One region of the Streptococcus sp. HMSC062D07 genome, then DNA from elsewhere that is predicted to be linked to it. Evidence: predicted binding sites of a transcription regulator. Region 1 holds the regulator's gene; the other holds the start of a gene.
The links. The regulator CtsR, encoded in region 1, represses protease genes until heat stress. The targets are predictions, from matches to a motif close to TTGGTCAAAAAAGGTCAAANA.
Positions count from the first base shown of each region.

Region 2: a site for CtsR is predicted at 2,379-2,399, ahead of clpP (ATP-dependent Clp protease proteolytic subunit ClpP). Genes of this name have one in related genera too.

Region 1 is NZ_KV815333.1:42,764-50,658, reverse strand. It holds gene cls (cardiolipin synthase) at 1-933, shown strand, start outside; TPP riboswitch at 1,198-1,300, shown strand; gene HMPREF2957_RS06670 (thiamine-binding protein) at 1,376-1,666, shown strand; gene HMPREF2957_RS06665 (ABC transporter permease) at 1,629-2,387, shown strand; gene HMPREF2957_RS06660 (ABC transporter substrate-binding protein) at 2,424-3,431, shown strand; gene HMPREF2957_RS06655 (ABC transporter ATP-binding protein) at 3,431-4,159, shown strand; gene HMPREF2957_RS06650 (CtsR family transcriptional regulator) at 4,486-4,944, shown strand; gene HMPREF2957_RS06645 (ATP-dependent Clp protease ATP-binding subunit) at 4,951-7,383, shown strand; gene HMPREF2957_RS06640 (NUDIX domain-containing protein) at 7,457-7,895, shown strand, end outside.
Region 2 is NZ_KV815330.1:103,722-111,616, forward strand. It holds gene HMPREF2957_RS05415 (branched-chain amino acid ABC transporter permease) at 1-25, opposite strand, end outside; gene HMPREF2957_RS05420 (ABC transporter substrate-binding protein) at 142-1,302, opposite strand; gene HMPREF2957_RS05425 (YlbG family protein) at 1,390-1,659, opposite strand; gene clpP (ATP-dependent Clp protease proteolytic subunit ClpP) at 1,735-2,325, opposite strand; gene upp (uracil phosphoribosyltransferase) at 2,486-3,115, opposite strand; gene HMPREF2957_RS05440 (deoxycytidylate deaminase) at 3,205-3,672, opposite strand; gene HMPREF2957_RS05445 (TetR/AcrR family transcriptional regulator) at 3,691-4,248, opposite strand; gene HMPREF2957_RS05450 (DegV family protein) at 4,373-5,218, shown strand; gene HMPREF2957_RS05455 (aminoacetone oxidase) at 5,275-6,450, shown strand; gene HMPREF2957_RS05460 (MerR family transcriptional regulator) at 6,492-7,232, opposite strand; gene HMPREF2957_RS05470 (sodium-dependent transporter) at 7,462-7,895, shown strand, end outside.

The sequences.
Region 1 (7,895 bases):
GTCGAAATCAAGATGCTCTATGACGACATCGGTTGTATGGTGACTTTGCCTGGGGATTATACTGTTCATTTGCGTTCTAAAGGGATTGATGCTCATAAATTTAATAAGGTGATTCCTCGTATGACAGTGGCCTATAATAACCGTGACCACCGGAAAATATTAGTGATTGATGGACAAATTTCCTATACTGGAGGAATCAATCTTGCAGACGAATATATCAATCATATTGAACGTTTTGGACACTGGAAAGATAGTGGGATTCGGATTGATGGTCCGGCGACTCAAGCATTTACCAGACTATTTCTCATGAACTGGTACATCAACCGTGGGGAGATTAGTGACTTTGATCAGTATCATTTGGAAAATCAGACACGATTTGGTAGCGGTCTTTGTATCCCATACGGCAGTGGACCTAAGCCAATCTATAAAACTAAGGTAGGGAAGATTGTTTATCAAAATCTGATTAACCAAGCAGAAGATTTTGTTTATATCACAACGCCTTATCTCATTATCGATTATGATTTGACAGAGGATATAAAAAATGCGGCTATGCGAGGCGTAGATGTGAGAATAGTTACTCCCTTTGTACCAGACAAGAAGCTCATTCAACTGATAACACGGGGAGCTTATCCAGATCTTTTATCTGCGGGTGTTCGCATTTTTGAATACACACCTGGCTTTATCCATAGTAAGCAAATGATTGTTGATGATCGATTTGCGGCTGTCGGCACTATTAACTTGGATTATCGTAGCTTGGTTCATCACTATGAAAATGCAGTACTACTCTACAAAACAGAGTCAATAGCGGATATTCGCAAAGATTTTGAAGGAATTTTTGAACAATCTCAAGAAATCTTCTCGGATACCATAAATCCTACATGGTATCAAATGATGATTAAAGAAGTAACACAGTTATTTGCACCTATGCTTTAATTGAAAGAATTAACTGAGAATAGATGATTAGAGGAGAGGTTGGGACAAAAGTCCTAGCCTCTCAATTTTCTTTGGATTGTCGAGCAAGACGCAGTGGTTGAGTGGGCTCTACTACGCTGATTTCATCAGCTTTTACAGCCCTACTCAACTGTGCGGAGGTGGGACGACGAAATCGAATTCTAACGAATTACCGATTTCTGTCCCACTCTCTTTTTCTGTAAGCAGTTTCCTTGACATCTTATTTATTTTTCGTTATCATATGTCCATATAATATATGGGAGTCTGTGTACAGTCTGAGAGGAAGTGTTAAACTTCGACCGCACCTGATCTGGGTAATGCCAGCGTAGGGAACGATACTTGGCCTAATTTTGCACCTTTTTCATATATGGAAGAGGTTTTTCTTTTTTTACAAAGAAAAACTGTAACTTAGAAGGAGGTTTTAATGAAAGCAAGCATTGCTTTACAAGTCCTGCCCCTGTCACAAGGGATTGACCGCATAGCTGTAATTGATCAGGTCATTGCTTATCTGCAAACTCAAGGAGTGGCCATGGTGGTGACACCCTTTGAAACGGTTTTGGAGGGGGAGTTTGATGAGCTTATGCGCATTCTCAAAGAAGCGCTAGAAGTGGCAGGTCAGGGAGCAGACAATGTTTTTGCCAATGTGAAAATAAATATAGGAGAGATTTTAAGCATCGATGAGAAACTTGAAAAGTATAATGAGACGGCATATTAGTCTGCTAGGATTTTTGGGCGTCATTTCCGCTTGGCAGGTGGCGGGACTCTTAAAACTCTTACCAAAGTTTATCCTGCCGACACCACTTGAGATTCTCCAGTCTTTTGTTCGTGACAGAGAATTTCTCTGGTACCATAGTTGGGCAACCTTGAGAGTAGCCTTATTAGGTTTGGCCTTGGGTGTCTTGATAGCCTGTATCATGGCCGTCCTTATGGATAGTCTGAGTTGGCTCAATGACTTGATTTACCCCATGATGGTAGTTGTCCAGACCATACCGACCATTGCCATGGCCCCTATCCTAGTGTTATGGTTGGGTTATGGAATCTTGCCCAAGATTGTCTTGATTATCTTGACGACAACTTTTCCTATTATCGTCAGTATTTTAGATGGTTTTAGGCATTGTGACAAGGATATGCTGACCTTGTTTAGTCTGATGCGAGCCAATCCTTGGCAAATCCTGTGGCATTTTAAAATCCCTGTCAGCCTGCCTTACTTTTATGCAGGACTTAGGGTCAGTGTCTCCTACGCCTTTATCACAACAGTGGTATCTGAGTGGTTGGGAGGCTTTGAAGGACTAGGTGTCTACATGATTCAGTCCAAAAAACTGTTTCAGTATGATACTATGTTTGCGATTATTATTCTGGTATCGCTGATCAGTCTTCTGGGTATGAAGCTAGTCGATATCAGTGAAAAATATGTGATTAAATGGAAACGTGCTTAAAAGAAGCGTTTTAGAAAAAGAAAAGAGGAATTAAAAATGAAGAAAACATGGAAAGTGTTTTTAACGGTTGTAACAGCTCTTCTAGCTGTCGTGCTTGTGGCTTGTGGCCAAGGAACAGCTTCTAAGGATAACAAAGAAGCAGAACTCAAAAAAATTGACTTTATCCTAGACTGGACACCAAATACCAATCATACAGGGCTTTATGTTGCCAAGGAAAAAGGTTATTTCAAAGAAGCTGGAGTGGATGTTGATTTGAAATTGCCACCAGAAGAAAGTTCATCTGACTTGGTTATCAATGGCAAGGCGCCATTTGCTATCTATTTCCAAGATTACATGGCTAAGAAATTGGAAAAAGGAGCAGGCATTACTGCCGTTGCAGCGATCGTTGAGCACAATACATCAGGGATCATCTCTCGTAAATCTGATAATGTAACTAGTCCTAAAGACTTGGTAGGGAAGAAATACGGAACCTGGAATGACCCAACTGAACTTGCGATGTTGAAAACCTTGGTAGAATCTCAAGGTGGAGACTTTGAGAAGGTTGAAAAAGTACCAAACAACGACTCGAACTCGATCACACCGATTGCCAATGGAGTTTTTGACTCTGCTTGGATTTATTATGGTTGGGATGGAATCCTTGCTAAATCGCAAGGTGTGGATGCCAACTTCATGTATTTGAAAGACTATGTAAAAGAGTTTGACTACTACTCACCAGTCATCATTGCAAACAACGACTATCTAAAAGACAACAAAGAAGAAGCTCGTAAAGTCATCCAAGCTATCAAAAAAGGTTACCAATACGCGATGGATCACCCAGAAGAAGCGGCTGATATCTTGATCAAGAATGCCCCTGAGTTAAAGGATAAACGTGACTTTGTCATCGAATCTCAGAAATACTTGTCAAAAGAATATGCAAGCGACAAGGAAAAATGGGGGCAATTTGATGCGGACCGCTGGAATGCCTTCTACAAATGGGATAAAGAAAATGGTATCCTCAAGGAAGACTTGACTGATAAAGGATTCACTAACGAATTTGTAAAATAATGACAGAAATTAGACTTGAACACGTAAGCTATGCCTACGACAATGAAAAGATTTTAGAGGACATTAACCTACAAGTGGTTTCAGGTGAAGTGGTCTCCATCTTGGGACCCAGTGGTGTTGGAAAGACCACCCTCTTTAACCTGATTGCAGGGATTTTAGAAGTCCAGTCAGGTAGAATTGTGCTTGACGGGGAGGAAAATCCCAAGGGGCGTGTGAGTTATATGCTCCAAAAGGATTTGCTCTTGGAACACAAGACTGTCCTTGGCAATATCATTTTGCCCCTCTTGATCCAAAAGGTGGACAAGGCAGAAGCCATTGCCAAAGCAGATGAAATTCTTGCTACCTTTCAGTTGACGGCTGTAAGGGATAAGTACCCTCATGAACTCAGTGGTGGGATGCGCCAGCGTGTTGCTTTACTCCGTACCTACCTTTTCGGGCACAAGCTCTTTCTTCTAGACGAGGCCTTTAGCGCTTTGGATGAGATGACTAAGATGGAACTTCATGCCTGGTATCTTGATATTCATAAACAGCTAGGGTTAACGACCTTAATCATCACCCATAGTATAGAGGAAGCCCTCAATCTCAGTGATCGCATCTATATCTTGAAAAATCGCCCTGGTCAGATTGTTTCTGAAGTCAAACTTAATTGGTCTGAAACTGAAGACAAGGACGTTCAAAAAATTGCCTATAAACGCCAGATATTAGAAGAATTGGGCTTGGAACTATAGCTAAAAAACTGTGAAAAACTCACACTACAAAAAAACTTCGGTACATCATTAATGATACCGAAGTTTTATTTTTATAGATTTTACGAAATATTTCTTAGATTTGATGATAAATAACATACTTTCAAAGGATTTGAAAGCTAGTTGTAATTTTTTTATTATAACATAAATGTTGAAATGTAGAATAGAAAATAAAGTATAGTTTGCTAACGGTAGCTATTTTTAAAACTCAGTATTTTCAAGGATTGAGCCCTAAAAGTTTGACTTATAGAGTTGTAAATGATAGTATAGTCAAAGATAGTCAAAGTTTAAGAAGGAGGTAGCAAGCTATGAAATTTAAAAATACATCAGACCATATCGAAGCCTATATCAAGGCGATTTTAGAACAATCTGGTATCGTAGAATTGCAACGAAGTCAGCTAGCGGATACCTTTCAAGTCGTACCTAGCCAGATCAACTATGTGATTAAGACTCGTTTTACAGAGAGTAGAGGATATCTAGTTGAGAGTAAGCGTGGTGGTGGAGGCTATATTCGTATTGGTCGAATCGAATTCTCTAACCATCATGATATGCTCCGCGATTTGTTGTATTCAGTGAGTGATGAGGTGAACCAAGTCATCTTTGAAGATGTCTTAAGACTCTTAGTCGAACAAGAACTCATGACCCGCCAAGAAATGAATCTATTATTAGCTATGGGGACAGACCGAATTCTAGGTGAGGAAGCTAATTATATTCGTGCCAATATGCTTCGTCAGTTGTTGCATGAAGTAGATAGAAAAGGAAAATAAGACGACATGAAATATTCAAAAGCATTGAGAGAATGCATCGATAGTGCCTTTCTGGTAGCGAGTCGCTTTGATGCAGATTACCTAGAGTCTTGGCATTTGCTGATTGCCATGGCCAATCATAGCTACAGTGTTGCTGGAGCAACTTTAAATGAATTCCCGTATGAGATTGATCGTTTAGAGGAAGTAGCTGTAGAATTAACAGAAGCAAACTTTAACCATAAGGAAGATTATAAGGAGCTCCCATTTTCCTATCGTTTGAACGTCTTGATGTTGGAGGCGGAACATGTTGCTTCGGTTGTACATGCCAAAGCATTGGGAACAGAGCATCTTCTCTACGCTATCTTACATGATGGCAATGCCCTAGCTACTCGCATTTTGGAAAAAGCAGGATTTTCTTATGAAGACCAGAAAGATCAAGTCAAGATTGCTGGGCTTCGTCGTAGTCTTGAAGCGCGTGCTGGTTGGACAAAGGAAGATTTGAAGGCTCTGCGTCAGCGTCACAGATCAGTAGCAGATAAGCAAAATTCTATGGCCAATATGATGGGTATGCCTCAAACTCCAAGTGGTGGTTTGGAAGATTACACTCATGACCTCACAGAGCAAGCTCGTTCAGGCAAATTGGAACCAGTTATTGGACGTGACCAAGAAATCTCTCGTATAATCCAAATCTTGAGTCGAAAAACAAAAAACAATCCAGTTCTAGTTGGAGATGCAGGTGTTGGTAAAACAGCTCTGGCACTTGGCCTTGCACAGCGAATTGCCAACGGAAATGTGCCTGATGAAATGGCTAAGATGCGTGTCTTAGAACTTGATTTGATGAATGTGGTTGCGGGAACCCGTTTCCGTGGAGACTTTGAAGAACGTATGAACAATATCATCAAAGATATCGAGGAAGACGGTAAGGTTATCCTCTTTATAGATGAGCTTCATACCATTATGGGATCAGGAAGTGGTATTGATTCGACCTTGGATGCGGCCAATATCCTGAAACCTGCCCTAGCGCGTGGAACTCTGAGAACTGTTGGGGCAACCACTCAGGAAGAATACCAAAAACACATCGAAAAAGACGCAGCCCTTTCTCGTCGCTTTGCAAAAGTGATGATTGAGGAACCAAGTGTGGCTGATAGTATGGCTATCTTGCGTGGCTTGAAAGCAACTTATGAGAAACACCACCATGTCCAAATTACAGATGATGCTGTCGAAACAGCTGTCAAAATGGCACATCGCTATTTGACTAGTCGTCACTTGCCAGACTCAGCGATTGATCTTTTGGATGAAGCGGCAGCAACTGTCCAAAATAAATCAAAGCACGCTAAAAAAGATGAGTCAGGTTTAACAGCAGCGGACAAGGCCTTGATGGATGGCAAATGGAAACAAGCAGCTCAGCTCATTGCAAAAGAACAGGAAGTTCCAGTCTATAAAGATCTAGTAAAAGAGTCTGATATTTTGACAACCTTGAGTCGCTTGTCAGGTATTCCAGTTCAAAAATTGACACAAACGGACGCCAAGAAATATCTCAATCTAGAAGCTGAACTGCATAAACGTGTTATCGGGCAGGAACAAGCGGTATCAAGTATCAGTCGTGCCATTCGCAGAAATCAATCAGGTATTCGTAATAACAAACGTCCAATTGGTTCCTTTATGTTCCTAGGACCAACAGGTGTTGGTAAGACAGAATTGGCCAAAGCCTTGGCAGAAGTTCTCTTTGATGACGAGTCAGCCCTCATTCGTTTTGACATGAGTGAATATATGGAGAAATTCGCAGCTAGTCGTCTCAATGGAGCTCCTCCAGGTTATGTAGGCTACGAAGAGGGCGGAGAGTTGACCGAGAAGGTTCGTAACAAACCGTACTCAGTCTTGCTCTTTGACGAGGTAGAAAAGGCCCACCCAGATATCTTTAATGTGCTCTTGCAGGTCTTGGATGATGGTGTCTTAACAGACAGTAAGGGTCGCAAGGTTGATTTCTCAAATACCATTATTATCATGACGTCAAACCTTGGTGCGACAGCTCTTCGTGATGACAAGACAGTCGGTTTTGGAGCTAAGGATATTCGTTTTGACCAAGAAAATATGGAAAAACGGATGTTCGAAGAGTTGAAAAAAGCTTATCGTCCAGAGTTTATCAACCGTATTGACGAAAAGGTGGTCTTCCACAGCTTGTCAAGTCAAGATATGCAGGAAGTGGTTAAGATTATGGTCAAACCATTGATTGCAAGTCTCGCAGAAAAAGGCATTGACTTGAAACTCCAAGCATCTGCCCTTAAGCTTCTAGCTCAGAAGGGATATGATCCAGAAATGGGAGCTCGCCCACTGCGCAGAACTCTGCAAACAGAAGTAGAAGACAAACTAGCAGAACTCCTTCTTACAGGTGAATTGAAAGAAGGTAAGACACTTAAAATTGGTGTCAAAGCTGGTCAATTGAAATTCGACATTGTATAAAACAAGAACTATTAATCTATAATTTGTAGATCCACCCTCTTTATTGCCATCAAAAGCAGAAAGGAAGTAGAAGATTATGAATCAGATAATTCCAACCGGGATGACAGAAAAAGAGTACTTTGAAGTTCACGCTAGTCAAGCTGAATTTTTAGACTGGTACCACAAGCAAGCACTCCCTCAGTATGAAAAACCAAGTGTGACTGTGGATATGGTAGCCTATTGCTTTGCAGAAGGGAAAATGAAACTCTTTCTGATTCGTCGGAAGGCACACCCTTTTCAAAATTGTTTAGCGCTAGTTGGTGGTTTTATGGATAAAGGGGAAGATGCTGCCCATGCTTGTCAACGTGAGGTAAAAGAAGAAATTAATCTTGAACTTCCACTAGAAAAGATTGAACAGTTAGTGACAGTATCTACTCCTGGTCGTGATCCCAGAGGTTGGACAGTTACCATTGCCCACTTGGTTTACCTACCTAGTCGAGCTCTTGACTTAGTCCAGGCAGGAGATGATGCAA
Region 2 (7,895 bases), on a different contig from region 1:
AACCATTGACAAGTTGTTGAAGCATATGGTTCACTCTTTCTAAGTTTTATTTTTAGGATTTTATAAAAAAAATAATCCCTTTATAAATACTGAAACAGGGAGTGAGTAAAAGCTCATTCCCCATTTACGATATCTATAAAATTAAGGTTTTACGACTTCTGCCGCATCTACTTTACCATTATTCATGGTCATCATGAAGGCTGTTTTCACAGTGTTATGATCTGCATCAAAGCTTGTTTGACCTGTAACACCTTCAAAGTTTTGTGTTTTAGCAAGATTGTTCTTGATATCAACTGAAGTTTTTGCACCTTTTGCTGCATTAGCTACAAGGTAAACTGAGTCATAAGCAAGAGCTGCAAATGTTGAAGGATCTTCGTTATATTTTGCACGATAAGCTTCAAGGAAGGCTTTTGCTTTATCTGAAACATCAACAGTAGTTGAGAATCCTGAGATGAAGTAGATATTTGATGCGCGTTCAGCAGTTGCTTGTTGAACAAATTCTGCACCGTTAAATCCGTCACCACCAATGATTGGCTTATCAATTCCCATACCACGAGCTTGGTTTACAATCTTACCAGCTTCTGTATAGTAACCTGGCAATACGATTGCATCAAAGTCTTTATCTTTGATTTTTGTCAAAGCTGCTTGGAAGTCTGTATCACCTGATACAAATGTTTCGTCTGCTACGATTTCACCTTTGAATGAATCACGGAAAGATTTTGCAATACCTTTAGCGTAGTCACTTGAGTTATCTGTATACAAGACCACTTTCTTAGCGTTCAATTTGTTTGAAACGTAGTTTGAGATGATTTTTCCTTGGAAACTATCTTGGAATGTTCCGATGAAGAGGAAATCTTGACCTTTTGTCAAACCATCTTGAGTAGCACTTGGAGAAATCAATGGAACTCCAGCTTGTGTAGCATTTGCTACTGCCGCTGCAGTTGCACCTGAAGTCGCAGGTCCTACGATAGCTGCTACCTTAGATTGAGTCACAAGGTTTGTTGAAACAGAAGCAGCTTCAGCAGTTTCAGATTTGTTATCTTTGTCGACTACTTCGATTTGTTTTCCATCGATACCACCTGCTGCGTTGATTTCATCAACTGCAAGTTGAGCACCCTTTTGCTCAGAAGTACCGTAAGATGCTACAGCACCAGTTTCTTCGAAGTTGAAACCAATTTTTACAACTTTTTCATCAATTGGGTTACCAGTTGTGTTTGAAGCTCCTGACTTCACTTCCCCACAAGCTGCTAAAAGAGCTGTACTTGCAAGAGCTACAAGTGACAATGCAAATTTTTTCTTCATGTTTATCTCCTTTTAATGTTCAATTTAAATTACATGTTAAGAATATACCGAATTATCAGAAAATTGTCAACAAGTTTCTCTCACTTTTTAAATGATAACGTTTTCGCTTGTTTTATATAGGTTCCCAACGAAAGGAGTTTCCAATTCTTGGATATGACAAACTCTCACTTTCTTGATAAATTTCTCTTTTCCTAGACGGTTTACCAGCTCTTCTACTTCCTCTGTTGGGACATAAAGTTGTAGGTAACGATGTTTTTTTGAGTGGTAACAAATATCACCATAATTTGCGAGTTTTTTAGCATCGCGATTATAGTATAAATAGATAATCAGACCAGACCGATTCTCTTTTTGAAACATAATTCAACTTCCTTCTTACAATCTTCCTTCTATTATATCAAAAAAAACAAGCTCAGTCGAGCTTGCTTTAGTAGTTTAATTCAAAGAATTATTAGCCATAATTTCATCAATAAAACCGTAGTCAAGAGTTTCTTGAGCGCTCATCCAGTAATCACGTTCAGCATCTTTATGAATTTGCTCAACAGATTTGCCAGAGTTATCTGCTAGGATTTGCTCCAAAGTTTTACGAGTTTTAAGTAAGTGTTCAGCAGCGATGGCCATATCAGTCTGCTGAGTACCACCACCTGTACCACCCATTGGTTGGTGAATCATGTATTCTGCATTTGGAAGCATGAAACGTTTGCCCTTTGCTCCACTTGAAGCAATAATTGTACCCATTGAGGCTGCCATTCCCATAACGATAGTTTGGACATCTGCCTTGATAAAGTTCATAGTATCAACGATTGCCAAACCAGCTGATACAGAACCTCCAGGAGTGTTTACATAAAGATAAATATCTTTTGTACTATCTTGGGCATCCAAGAAAAGCAATTGGGCGATAACTGAGTTTGCCATATTGTCTTCGACTGGTCCAGTCAACATGATAATACGGTCCTTAAGAAGACGTGAGTAAATGTCATACGAGCGTTCTCCACGACTTGTTTGTTCAATAACTACAGGAATCATTCATTTCTCCTTTTGATTTCTAATTTCTTTGTTAATAGGATTATTATATATCCTTGGTCAAAAAAGGTCAAATTTTTGCTCTATCCTAATAACAGATACAAAAATTTAACCTCCTTTCAAAACTAAGACTAGGCTATAGTCTCAATATCACTTTAGAATCTTATTTTGTTCCGAACAAGCGGTCTCCAGCGTCTCCAAGACCTGGAACGATGTAACCATGTTCGTTCAAGCGTTCATCCAAAGCTGCTGTAAAGATTTCTACATCAGGGTGTGCTGCTTGAAGTGCCTTCACACCTTCTGGAGCTGATACAAGGCAGACAAACTTGATGTTTGAAGCTCCACGTTTTTTGAGGGAGTCAACAGCCAAAATCGCTGATCCACCTGTTGCAAGCATAGGATCAACTACAAAAATTTGACGTTGGTCAATATCTTCAGGTAATTTTACCAAGTATTCTACTGGTTGAAGGGTTTCTTCATCACGGTACATACCAATGTGACCAACTTTTGCTGCTGGAACCAAACTCAATAGTCCATCAACCATACCAATACCTGCACGCAAGATTGGGACAATCGCCAATTTTTTACCAGCCAACTGTTTTTGAACTGTTTTTGTGATCGGTGTTTCGATTTCTACATCTTCAAGTGGAAGATCACGAAGCACTTCATATCCCATCAACATTGCAATCTCGTCTACTAGTTCACGAAAAGCTTTTGTAGAAGTGTCAGTGCGACGCAAGATTGATAATTTGTGTTGAATCAGTGGATGATTAATAACTTCAAGTTTTCCCATTTTCAGAATTCCTTCTTTCAATTTATTCTTCTTATTATATCAAAAAATGGTTTAAAAAGCTTTCTAAACCATTTATTTTTTTATAATTTCTAGATTAGGTGAGCCTCTTGGAGAGCTGCTTGAACTGTCTCAAGTGGCAAATGTGTTAATTCTGTCTTTTTTTCTTGATAAAGGTATTGGGCATAATCGTCCATGCGGTATTGATTAATATAAACTACACGCTCACATCCTACTTGTAGTAACTGCTTGGTACAGTTAAGGCATGGAAAATGAGTGACATAGGCTGTGAAACCTTTTGGAACGCCACGCTCTGACCCTTGTAAGATAGCATTCACTTCTGCATGAAGAGTGCGGACACAGTGGCCTTCAATCACCAGACAGTCATGATCTATACAATGCTCTGTTCCTGATACAGAACCATTATAGCCTGTTGAAATAACTTTGTTATCCTTGACTAAAACAGCTCCTACCTTGGCACGTTTACAGGTTGAGCGATTGGCAATCAATAGAGCTTGAGCAGCAAAATACTCATCCCAAGCTAGTCTTTTTTCTGTCATAGCATTTCTCCTCATGTTTTATTTTTTGAAAAATGGCAGGCGTAGATCTGCGATTTTTTCAGCAGGAACCTTCATTCCATCCTTGATCCATTTAAGCAAGACCGATACGATGGCCGAACTCCAAAAAGAATGCAGGTAAGAACTGACACCTTTTGACTTCCCATAGTATTTTTCTAGAAATTCTTGCATGGCTTGCACAAAGATTTTTTCTAAGTGATAGTCTAGGGCAAGCTGAATAACCTTAGCTTCTTTCTTGGCTTCTCTAAAGAGGTGAACCCATACAAGATAAAGGTCTGTTTTAACATCGTAATGACTCAATTGCTCCATGATGTTATGGACGCTACGTTTAAAGACACTTTCTAAAATCTCTTCTTTGGATTCATAATTTCGATAAAAAGCTGCACGAGAAACGCCAGCACGCTTGACTAACTCAGAAATGCTAATCTTAGCCAACTCCTTTTTCTCCAAGAGTTGCAAAAGAGCTGTTTCAATCGCTTCTCTGGTTAGCAAATTAGATTCTTGATTTGATTTTCTAAGGTTTTCAAGCGATTTTTCAGATATTTTACGTTCAGACATAACAATTTCTTTCTACTTGTGACAACAGAGAGGTACTACTTTTGTTTCAAGGGCTTTCATGATATAATTGTAAAAAAAGACAGAACCTTTGTCAATGTATAAGTGATAAAGATGGAGAATTTCTATGACTTGGAAGATTGTAGCTGACTCTGGTTGTGATTATCGCCAGCTGGAAAACCTTGCTTTTGATACTGAATTTGTCAGTGTTCCCTTAAAGATTCAGGTAGCAGATCAAGTCTTTGTCGATGATGCCAATCTGGATATCGATAAGATGATGGAAACTATGTATGCGACTTCTGAAGCTTCAAAATCAGCCTGCCCTAGTCCTGATGATTACTTACGAGCATTCGAAGGTGCAAAACATATTTTTGTAGTGACTATCACTGGAACTCTCTCTGGTAGCCACAATAGTGCTCAATTAGCTAAGAATATCTATCTCGAAGAACACCCTGATACTCAAATTCATGTCATCGATAGCTTATCAGCTGGTGGGGAAGTTGACCTAATCGTCGAAAAGATTAATGATTTGATCAACCAAGGACTTTCTTTTGAAGAAGTCGTTGAAGTGATTACTACTTACCAAGAAAAAACGAAGTTGTTGTTCGTTCTTGCTAAAGTGGATAACCTGGTTAAAAACGGTCGATTGAGTAAGCTTATCGGTACAGTTGTCGGGCTCCTAAATATTCGAATGGTCGGAGAAGCAAGCGAAACCGGAACCTTAGAACTCCTCCAAAAAGCTCGTGGTCCTAAAAAATCCCTTCAGGCTGCTTATGAAGAGTTAATCAAAGCTGGCTACGCTGGTGGGCGTATCGTCATGGCTCATCGTAGCAATGACAAATTCTGCCAACAGCTTTCAGAGCTCTTACGAGAAAAATACCCACAAGCTGACATTAGAATCATCCCAACTTCTGGACTCTGCAGTTTCTATGCGGAAGAAGGCGGGCTCCTCATGGGATACGAAATCAACTAATAAATCTGACAAGAGATGTCTAATCATCTCTTGTTTTTTTATGGTACAATACTCTTATGAAACATTTTGATACTATTGTCATCGGAGGTGGCCCTGCTGGTATGATGGCTACGATTTCCAGTAGCTTTTACGGGCAGAAAACCCTTCTCATTGAAAAAAATCGGAAACCCGGAAAAAAATTAGCTGGAACTGGTGGTGGTCGTTGCAATGTAACCAACAACGGCACTTTAGATGACCTACTAGCTGGAATCCCCGGCAATGGGCGCTTTCTTTATAGCGTCTTCTCCCAGTTTGACAACCATGATATCATCAACTTTTTTACAGAAAATGGTGTTAAACTCAAGGTCGAAGACCACGGACGTGTCTTTCCAGCCAGCGATAAATCTCGTACCATAATCGAGGCTCTGGAGAAGAAAATTACGGAACTTGGTGGACAAATCGCCACTCAAACAGAGATTGTTTCGGTTAAAAAGATAGACGACCAGTTTGTCCTTAAGTCTGCAGACCAGACCTTCACTTGTGATAAACTCATTGTCACAACAGGTGGTAAGTCTTATCCTTCGACTGGTTCGACTGGTTTTGGTCACGAGATTGCCCGTCATTTCAAACACACCATTACCGAACTTGAGGCTGCTGAAAGTCCCTTATTGACAGATTTTCCACACAAGGCTTTGCAGGGAATTTCCCTAGACGATGTGACCCTCAGTTATGGCAAGCACGTCATTACTCATGATTTGCTCTTTACCCACTTTGGTTTGTCAGGCCCTGCTGCCCTGCGTATGTCAAGCTTTGTCAAGGGTGGTGAGATACTTTCCTTAGACACTTTGCCTCAGCTTTCTGAGAGCGACTTGGTGGCATTTCTAGAAGAAAATCGTGAAAAATCCTTAAAAAATGCCTTGAAATCTTTGTTGCCAGAACGCTTAGCAGAATTCTTTGTGCAAGGATACCCTGAAAAAGTTAAACAGCTAACTGAAAAAGAACGGGACCAACTTGTCCAGTCTATCAAAGTTCTTAAAATTCCCGTAACTGGCAAAATGTCCCTTGCTAAATCCTTTGTTACCAAAGGAGGTATTAGTCTCAAGGAAATCAATCCTAAAACGCTGGAAAGCAAACTGGTTCCTGGCCTTCACTTTGCAGGAGAGGTCCTAGATATCAACGCCCACACGGGTGGCTTTAACATCACTTCTGCCCTCTGTACTGGCTGGGTGGCAGGAAGTCTGCATTATGATTAATCTTTAAAGTAAGAAATCGGCAGAGATTACTCCGCCGATTTTTATTTTGTCTGAGTTCTAACATAGTGGGCAATAACATCTGAAGTGTATTGAGCTGTTCCAGGTCCAAATTTGTCAATGTTTTCCTTGAACTCTGGATTATAGACATAGCCTTGGCCGATATAACCGAAGACTTCCATAGAGCAGTCAAATCCATATGTACGAATAGCTTGCAAGAGTTTGCCAGCTTCTTCTTGGTTTTCGGTTGCTGTTGCAGGTAAACCAGCTTGAAGGTTTTGTGCCAAGGATTGAAAAACTTGGTTAAAGGCGGCCGTAGACTCATCTTCACGACCTTTTTGGCGTTCGAGGGCCTGATCCATGACTTCTTGCCCATATTTCTCTACTGCCTCTTGGTGGTATTTTTGATTGTCTTGGTAGCTAAATCCAGTGAATTTTTCTTGAATGGTCATTTTTATTTCTCCTTTTTGTTCTTGAATGGTTTTTTGTAAGGTTGAAATCAAGGTATCTAGATGTTGCCTTTCTTGGGTCAAATAGTCCAACTGTCTTGCCAAATGTGGTAACAAGTCCGTCTTTTCTTCCTTCAACAGCTCTGCAATTTTTTCTAAAGAAAAACCTAGATATTTGTAATAAAGAATGACCTGAAGTCGTTCCAAATCATCCTGACTATAGGTTCGATAGCCGTTTTCCGACTTTAAAGGAACCAAGAATCCTATCTTATCGTAATGATGCAGGGTCTTGACAGAGACGCCTGAAAGTTGCGCAGCTTCTTTAATATGGTACATGATTTTCTCCTCACATTGATAGTATACACCCTTCCCTTAGGTCAGAGTCAAGTATTTTATCATATTTTTTATGAAAACATGAAAATCGCTTTCTTGACAGGTTTCAGAAAACATGATAGGATAATCAAGTCTATCAATCAAATAAAAAGCTCAAAAGAGCAATTGAGAGAGGGCTATTTGACAACTCAAGTAGCCTTTTCTTATTTTAAAAATAGATTGGAGTTTAACGATGTCTGAAAAATCGCAATGGGGCTCAAAACTGGGTTTCATCCTTGCATCTGCTGGTTCTGCTATTGGCCTTGGAGCTGTTTGGAAGTTCCCTTATATGACCGCTGCCAATGGTGGGGGAGGTTTCTTACTGGTCTTTCTTATCTCGACAATTTTAATTGGTTTCCCTCTTCTACTGGCTGAGTTTGCCCTTGGTCGAAGCGCTGGCGTGTCAGCAATCAAAACCTTTGGCAAACTTGGAAACAATCAAAAGTACAACTTTATTGGTTGGATTGGTGCCTTTGCTCTTTTCATCCTTCTCTCATTTTATAGTGTCATTGGGGGTTGGATTCTGGTATACCTTGGTATCGAGATTGGAAGATTATTCCACCTAATCGGAAATGGAGATTATGCCCAGCAATTCTCTTCCATCATTTCTAATCCAGTTATTGCTTT